DNA from 2 places in the Cupriavidus sp. 01L46 genome. Region 1 is predicted to be linked to the other one. Evidence: predicted binding sites of a transcription regulator. Region 1 holds the regulator's gene; the other holds the start of a gene.
What was found. Region 1 encodes LexA, which represses DNA repair genes until DNA is damaged. Its sites were predicted from a motif close to ACTGTATNNNNATACAGT; they were not measured.
Positions count from the first base shown of each region.

Region 2: a site for LexA is predicted at 1,658-1,675, ahead of AC1DS3_RS27490 (CppA family protein). Genes of this name have one in related genera too.

Region 1 covers NZ_JBFTSF010000421.1:708-4,106, forward strand. Annotated here, with positions in the region: gene AC1DS3_RS35810 (class I SAM-dependent methyltransferase) at 1-448, shown strand, start outside; gene AC1DS3_RS35815 (hypothetical protein) at 517-795, shown strand; tRNA gene AC1DS3_RS35820 (tRNA-His) at 1,208-1,283, opposite strand; gene AC1DS3_RS35825 (hypothetical protein) at 1,389-1,559, opposite strand; gene lexA (transcriptional repressor LexA) at 1,668-2,324, opposite strand; gene AC1DS3_RS35835 (asparaginase) at 2,559-3,399, shown strand, end outside.
Region 2 covers NZ_JBFTSF010000205.1:17,425-20,823, forward strand. Annotated here, with positions in the region: gene AC1DS3_RS27470 (porin family protein) at 1-174, opposite strand, end outside; gene AC1DS3_RS27475 (hypothetical protein) at 274-852, shown strand; gene AC1DS3_RS27480 (helix-turn-helix domain-containing protein) at 879-1,106, shown strand; gene AC1DS3_RS27485 (hypothetical protein) at 1,345-1,599, shown strand; gene AC1DS3_RS27490 (CppA family protein) at 1,712-2,020, shown strand; gene AC1DS3_RS27495 (LysR substrate-binding domain-containing protein) at 2,252-3,136, shown strand; gene AC1DS3_RS27500 (YbfB/YjiJ family MFS transporter) at 3,129-3,399, shown strand, end outside.

The DNA of each region.
Region 1 (3,399 bases):
CCGCGATGCAGCCGCGCTTGCTCGGTTGGGACATCGCATTGTGGCTCTAGAACCCACCCTTGAATTGCGTCAAGAGGGGCAGCGTATTCACGCGGCTTTGCCCATTGAATGGGTGGATGACGCGCTGCCATGCCTATCGGCGATGCGAGCCAGGCGTGAGCAATTTGATCTCATATTGCTAACTGCCGTATGGATGCATCTTGACGCTGCTGAGCGAGCGATTGCAATGCGTGCCATCGCGGAACTGCTGGCGCCGGGCGCTAGTGTCATCATGTCGCTCAGACATGGGCCTGTTCCCCATGGTCGAAGGATGTTTGACGTGTCTGCCGATGAGACGCTKGAACTTGGCCGAGCGATTGGCTTGGCTGAACGCTATATCGGGCAGCGCAAGGATACGCAGGGCCGCGACTCGGTCTCCTGGAGCGTGATTGCATTGCAGATGGGGTAGCCGACAAACTGCTCAGGGATGCGCGGATTGGCCATGTTAGGATCTCAGCGAGGCTCTGGGAGATGGCCATGGTTCAAAAGTTATTCTACGAACTACCCGCGGACGAGCGTGAGAATTTCGAGTCCGCTTGCGCGCGGCACGGATTTGTACCAGAGGATTTCGATGTCGCAGCAGAGGAGGGCACTCCGCTGGCCGACAGCCCGAATCACACGCTGCGGGAAATCACCGTCACCCGAGTAATCGGAAGCGAAGTTCGGCGCTATCCAGACAGGGCGGGGTCTTCGTGGATAGCGGCGTTCGAGCAAGATCTGCTGCGGGATGTCTTTGGCTTCCCTCTTGCCGATTAGTTGGTTTTTCCCTTTGAGACAATGAAGGCCTTATAGGCAGAATTAAAATATCTTTATCCAAATTCGATGCCAATATTCGTTGCTGGACACGCCGGTGCACCCAAGAGTCAGTGCATCACTCACGTCTCTAGGCAACGAGTATCGGGCGGAGGCATTGCAGTGCACAGCTACTGTGCGGATTCGTAGTGAATCCGAATGCGTGCGTCCCGAAAGCAGAGCGCCGAATTGTCAACGGATGGTTTCGCCGGGCAAGAACGTGTGACGGGATTGCGGGGGGGGGGGGGTACGTGCGTTGCGAGCTTGAGTCGCAAGGCCCTTGATCCGAATTACCGCTGTGGGCGCTTTCAGCGTGCGCTGAGTCCACAAACAAAAACAGCGACTTGGCTAAGTCGCTGTTTTGTAAAGCAAATTCTGGGGTGGCTGATGGGACTCGAACCCACGACGACAGGAATCACAATCCTGGACTCTACCAACTGAGCTACAGCCACCGTCGATGTCGTTCTGCTTGGTGCCGAACGACGAAGAACAAGATCATACAATGCCAAGAGCCGGATGGCTAGTACTCTGCACAAATTTTTTTCAGTGCCGCCTGCTTAACCAGCCAGCTTGGAGGATTCCTCCAACTCGAGCATTCGGCAGATGGCGGCCATGCTGCCAACCATGGTGCGTCGTTGTGCGCCCTGGTAGATGCGTACGCCTTTGGACTGGCGGAAGGGCACGGGCTTGACGGGGCGGCGGGCGGAGAGGCGGTTGGCTGGCAGCATGGCTACACCTGGTGACTTGCAACAACAGTTAGCGGTACCCGCTACGCGGGTGCGTTGGCACAATCGGGTGTCGGCTTGTACGGGGTTCGCCCGTCTCAGCCGCACTCGTCAGAAGGCGCCGGGGCGGATGAGACCGACAGCGATGCCTTCTAGTGAGAACTCTTCACGGCCGGCTTGCACGATGATGCTGGGGAAGTCGGGGTTCTCGGCGATCAGCTCGATGATGTCGCCGCGGCGGTTGAGGCGTTTGACGGTGACGTCGTCRCCTAGGCGCGCTACAACGATCTTGCCGTTGGCGGCTTCGCTKGCGCGCTTGACGGCGAGCAGGTCGCCATCGAGGATGCCGGCGTCGCGCATGCTGAGACCACGCACCCGCAGGAGGTAATCGGGCTGCACGTCGAACACCGAGGCGTCGACCTGGTATTGGCGGTCGATGTGTTCGGCGGCGAGGATCGGGCTGCCGGCTGCGACGCGCCCGACCAATGGCAGGGTTAGCTGCATGACGCCGGCCATGGGCAGCGAGAACTGGTCGGGTAGCTCGGAGTCGCTGCGGGAGACCTTGAGGCGAATGCCGCGTGAGGCGCCGGGGGTGAGCTCGATCACGCCTTTGCGGGCCAGGGCACGTAAATGTTCCTCGGCTGCATTGGGTGAGGAGAAGCCGAACTTGGCGGCGATCTCTGMGMGCGTGGGCGGGAAGCCCGTGTGCTGGAGGCTGCTGCGGATCAAGTCGAAAATCTGCTGCTGTCGCGGTGTCAGGGTCGCCATGGTCGCCGGTGTTTGAAAGCACTGTATGTTTAAACAGTATGCTGTGATTTTATACAGTATCGAGTGAAGTGCAAGCGGAATTTTTGGGAGTTTGCGCATTGACAGGTGCGTCCCACGGGTCTTGGCGCGTGCCGTGGCGGGTGGGCGGAGGGTTACAATCCGCGGCACTGAAGCGTCTTGCGTTGCGTACTGTTCAACTTTTCTGGCTGCCGGCCACTTTCCCACTTTCCCGCCATGTCTCTCCTGCCTCGTGTCGTCGTGCTCGMTACCGGCGGCACCATTGCCGGTTCTTCTTCCAACCCAGCCAGCAGCGCGAAGTACCAGGCGGCGACGGTGCCGGTGACGGCGCTGCTCGACGCGGTGCCGGCGCTGGGCGCGGTGGCGCGGATCGAGGCCGAGCAGGTTGCGCAGGTGGATAGCAAGGACATGTCGTTCGCGCTCTGGTCCAGGTTGGTGGGGCGCGTGGCGTACTGGTCCGCGCAGCCCGATGTGTCGGGCATTGTCATTACGCACGGCACCGATACCCTGGAAGAGACGGCCATGCTGCTGCACCTGGCTTGCGTGGGTACGGTGCCGGTTGTGCTGACGGCTGCAATGCGGCCGTCGACCTCGTTGTCGGCGGATGGCCCGTTGAACCTGCTGGATGCGGTGCGCGTAGCGGCGGATGCCGGCGCGACGGCGAAGGGCGTGCTGCTGGTGATCAATCAGGAGATTCATGCAGGGCGCGATGTGATGAAGGCGCACACATCGGCGGTGAATGCGTTTGTGTCGCCGGTATCCGGGCCGATTGGTTTTGTTCAGGACAACCTCGTGCGCTTTGTGCGCACCCCCGGCCGCTTGCCGGCCAAGGCCTGGCCGGTTCCAGGTGCATGGCCGCAGGTCGAGATCGTGGCTAGCTATGCGGAACCGGGCCGGATCGTGGTGGATGCCTTGGCGCAGGCGGGCGTGTCAGGCCTGGTCGTGGCGGCCGCTGGCAACGGGTCGGTCCACCAGTCGCTGGCGGAGGCGCTAACTGATGCTGCCAGCGCCGGCGTGGCAGTGGTGCGCAGTTCGCGCACCGGGGCGGGGCATGTGG
Region 2 (3,399 bases), on a different contig from region 1:
TCCGGGCGTGCTCGTACTGACTTTGTCGCGGGCAATATCGAGGTCGCCGCCGACGTACCAATAGTTGGCGGCGAGTTCCGCGGCTGCGGCATGCGCGGGCACAGCCGACAAAAGCATCAACATGGCAGCAGGCGCGATGGGAAAGCGGCGGCCAGGGAAGGCGAGAGAACGCATATAATTTAATCTCCAACGAATATAAATTACCGTAAAACGATAAAGTATTTCTGTTTTACAGTAATTTTTTGCCATGCGCAATCCCTTCAGGAGACCGGCATGCCGAACCCCCTTTCCCTTTCCTTGCCCGCTGACGGCGCGTTAACGCGCGTTAGTGTCATCGCGCACCGCATGCAGTGGCTGACACTTTGCTGCGCCGTCGTGACGACGGCCGGCCTGATCGCCTTCTGGTTCTTGCTTCCCGATGCGGAGCTGGACCGGAACCTGCGCGCGTTCCTGGCCGGGCCTGCGCCAGGCGGGCAGTTGCTGGTGTCGATGCCGTACCGGTTGCTCGGGCTGGCCATCACGAGCGCGGCCACGGCTTTGCTGGTCAGTGGACTGATGCAAGCGCACAGGCTGTTCGCGGCCCTGGCGAGCGGCGCGGTCCTGACCCTGGAGACGGCCGTGCGCCTGCGCCGCGTGGCGCTGGTGGTGACGGCGTTCAGCGGGGTGGTTCCGCTGACCAAGACGGTGCTGGCCATGGCCCTGGCCAGCACGGCGGCCAACGGCCCCTACATGGTGGTGATCATCACCTTCGGCGACGTGATGCTGGGCTTGCTGGGCGGCTTGCTGCTGGCCATCGGCTGGGCGATGGTCGAGGCCGCGCGCGTCGCGCTGGAGAATGAGAGCTTTGTTTGAGTTTGCGTTTGAGGCCCCCTGACCCTATGACTATCCTCGTCCGGCTTGATGTCCTGCTTGCTGAGCGCAAGATGAAATCGCGCGAGCTCGCCCAGTACATCGGCATCACCKAGCCCAATCTCTCCTTGCTGAAATCCGGCAAGGTCAAGGGCATCCGTTTCGATACGCTGGAGAAGATCTGCGAGGCGCTGAAATGCCAGCCGGGCGACCTGCTTGAGTACCGCGCCGATACACCTGGCGAAGATCAGGCCTGATCGCCTCGCCTATCCCGCCAGCGCGGCCCGCGCTGGCCGGGTGAACTGCAAACAATTGTCTCGCCCCCGCTGCCGCATTTCCGCCAGATCGGCGCCAGATCGGCCACCCGCCTGGCCTTACGGCCTGCGCAACCACCGGGCTCCCCCCAATCGAGTGATACCGCGCCGAGAGTGATCTTGCGCATACTCGCACTTTCTTGAACTACTCGCCCCCAAGCGGGCGCGAAGCAAGGTGCTTATGCTGATCCTCATCTACTGCAGTTATGCGGTTGCCTGCATCTTCGCGCTCTGGAGAGCGGCGCGCTGGGTGGAAAAGCACCACCCGGCCCTGCGCGACAACCACCCGCCTCGGCATGACACGCGCCCAGCCTGCAAGCCCCCGGAAGAGAACCTGCCTGCGAGCCAGCGCTGCCACCTGGAGATGCCGCCCGCCGCGCCCGCCTGCCTGGCGCAACACCCCGACGCCAGCGCTGGCGCCTGCATGGTCCTGTAGCCCCCTGGACGGTGGCCCGTATCTGGTCCTCGGCATTCATCCTTGAAAAAACCAGATTACTGTATATATTTACAGTACCTGTATGGATGAACAGTAGTAACGGGAGCCGATCATGGAACACCTGGTCCGGGTACAGAACGAATACGACAGGCAGGTCCTGGCCTGGTTGCGCGAACGCGTAGGCGATGCGGCGGTGCAAGCCGCGGCGCAACGGCTGGCGGGAGACCGCAAGCCCTACCTGTCAACGATCTGCCGCAGCCTGAACATCACGCCACCGGCCCGCCGCACCCTGCGCGCCCAGTCGAACCGGGCCAGCCGGGAGGTTGGGGACCGCTACCTTGCGTCGATCCGTGCGCTCCTGGCGCGGCCGGCACCGGCACAGCGGCATTCTCAGCATCAACCCGCGCAACCCCAACCCTAGCAATATCGGGATCCGCATTAGTCCCGCGGCTTAGGTACATGGCGGGCCTGCGCCCGTTCAGACAGCACAAGCGTCCGCTTCGCGATGCGCGTGGCATCGCGCAGCAGAGTGCTTTTCCCGCTCCACCCACCCTGCTGGCATCAGGGCTTTCTTGACTTATCGTTTCCCATAGATGATAGTAAATTGAAATTTGTTCTCTTTTTAAGAATAAATTTCAACCAAAGGATTGCCGTGGATCTGGCCGAACTTGAGATTTTCCGGGCCGTCGCGCTTGAAGAAAGCGTCACGCGGGCTGCCAAGACCTTGGACCGCGTGCAGTCGAATGTCACCACGCGCGTCAAGYAGCTCGAAGAGGAGCTCGGCGTCGCCCTGTTCCTGCGCGACAGCAAGCGCATGACCCTGACGCCGCAAGGCCAGCGCTTCCTGGGCTACACCGAGCGGTTGCTGGCGCTGGCCGAGGAGGCCCGCCAATCCATGCGCGGCGATGCGCCCTCGGGCACGCTGCGCGTGGGCAGCATGGAAAGCTCGGCCGCCAGCCGGCTGCCCCGCCCGCTGGCGCGCTATCACGGCAAATGGCCGGACGTGCGGATCGAGATCCAGACCGGCACCACGCAAGCCCTGATCGACGCACTGCTGGCGCATCGCATCGACTGCGCCGTGGTGGCCCATCCTTCCGAGGGCGCGCCGGACACGCTGGATATGGACGTGCTCGGCCCCGGCCTGGAAGGCACGTTCCTGTTCTCCGAAGAACTGCTGCTGGTGCTGCCGCACAGCCATCCGCCGGTGCGCACGCCGCAGGACATCAAGCTGCGCAGCCTGGCCACGTTCTCCCGCGGCTGCACGTACCGCCTGTGTGCCGAGGCCTGGCTGGCCAGCGGCGAAGGCCCCCGGCTGGCGCTGAACGTGCTGGAACTGGCGTCTTACCACGCGATCCTGGCCTGCGTGACGGCGGGCTCGGCCGTGGCCATCCTGCCGAGGTCACTGCTGGCGCTGCACCCCGATGCCGCGAGCCTGCAAACCGTGCCCGTGCGGGTCGCGCACACATTGCTGGTGCGCCGTTCGGGTTTTGCCACGTCGGCATACGCGGCGTTTCTTCAGGAGCTGCAGCATGGCTAGGATCAGAACCCTCACGCCAGCGCCGCAATCCTTGGGCAATGCCATGGCGCCCTGGATGCCCTCGATGGCCACCGCGCTGGTGCTGGCGGTGGGCATGGGCTTCGGGCGCTTTGCGTTTACCGGGGTGGTAGGACATCCGCATGGCGCGCCGCTATTGTTCTCGGGTGTCGGTGCCGGCATCCTGCTGTCCGCCGAGCTCATTGCCGCCGGCAACCTGGCCGGTTGGCACAGTCCCTTGCTGTGGCTGGCAATCGGCGGTGGCG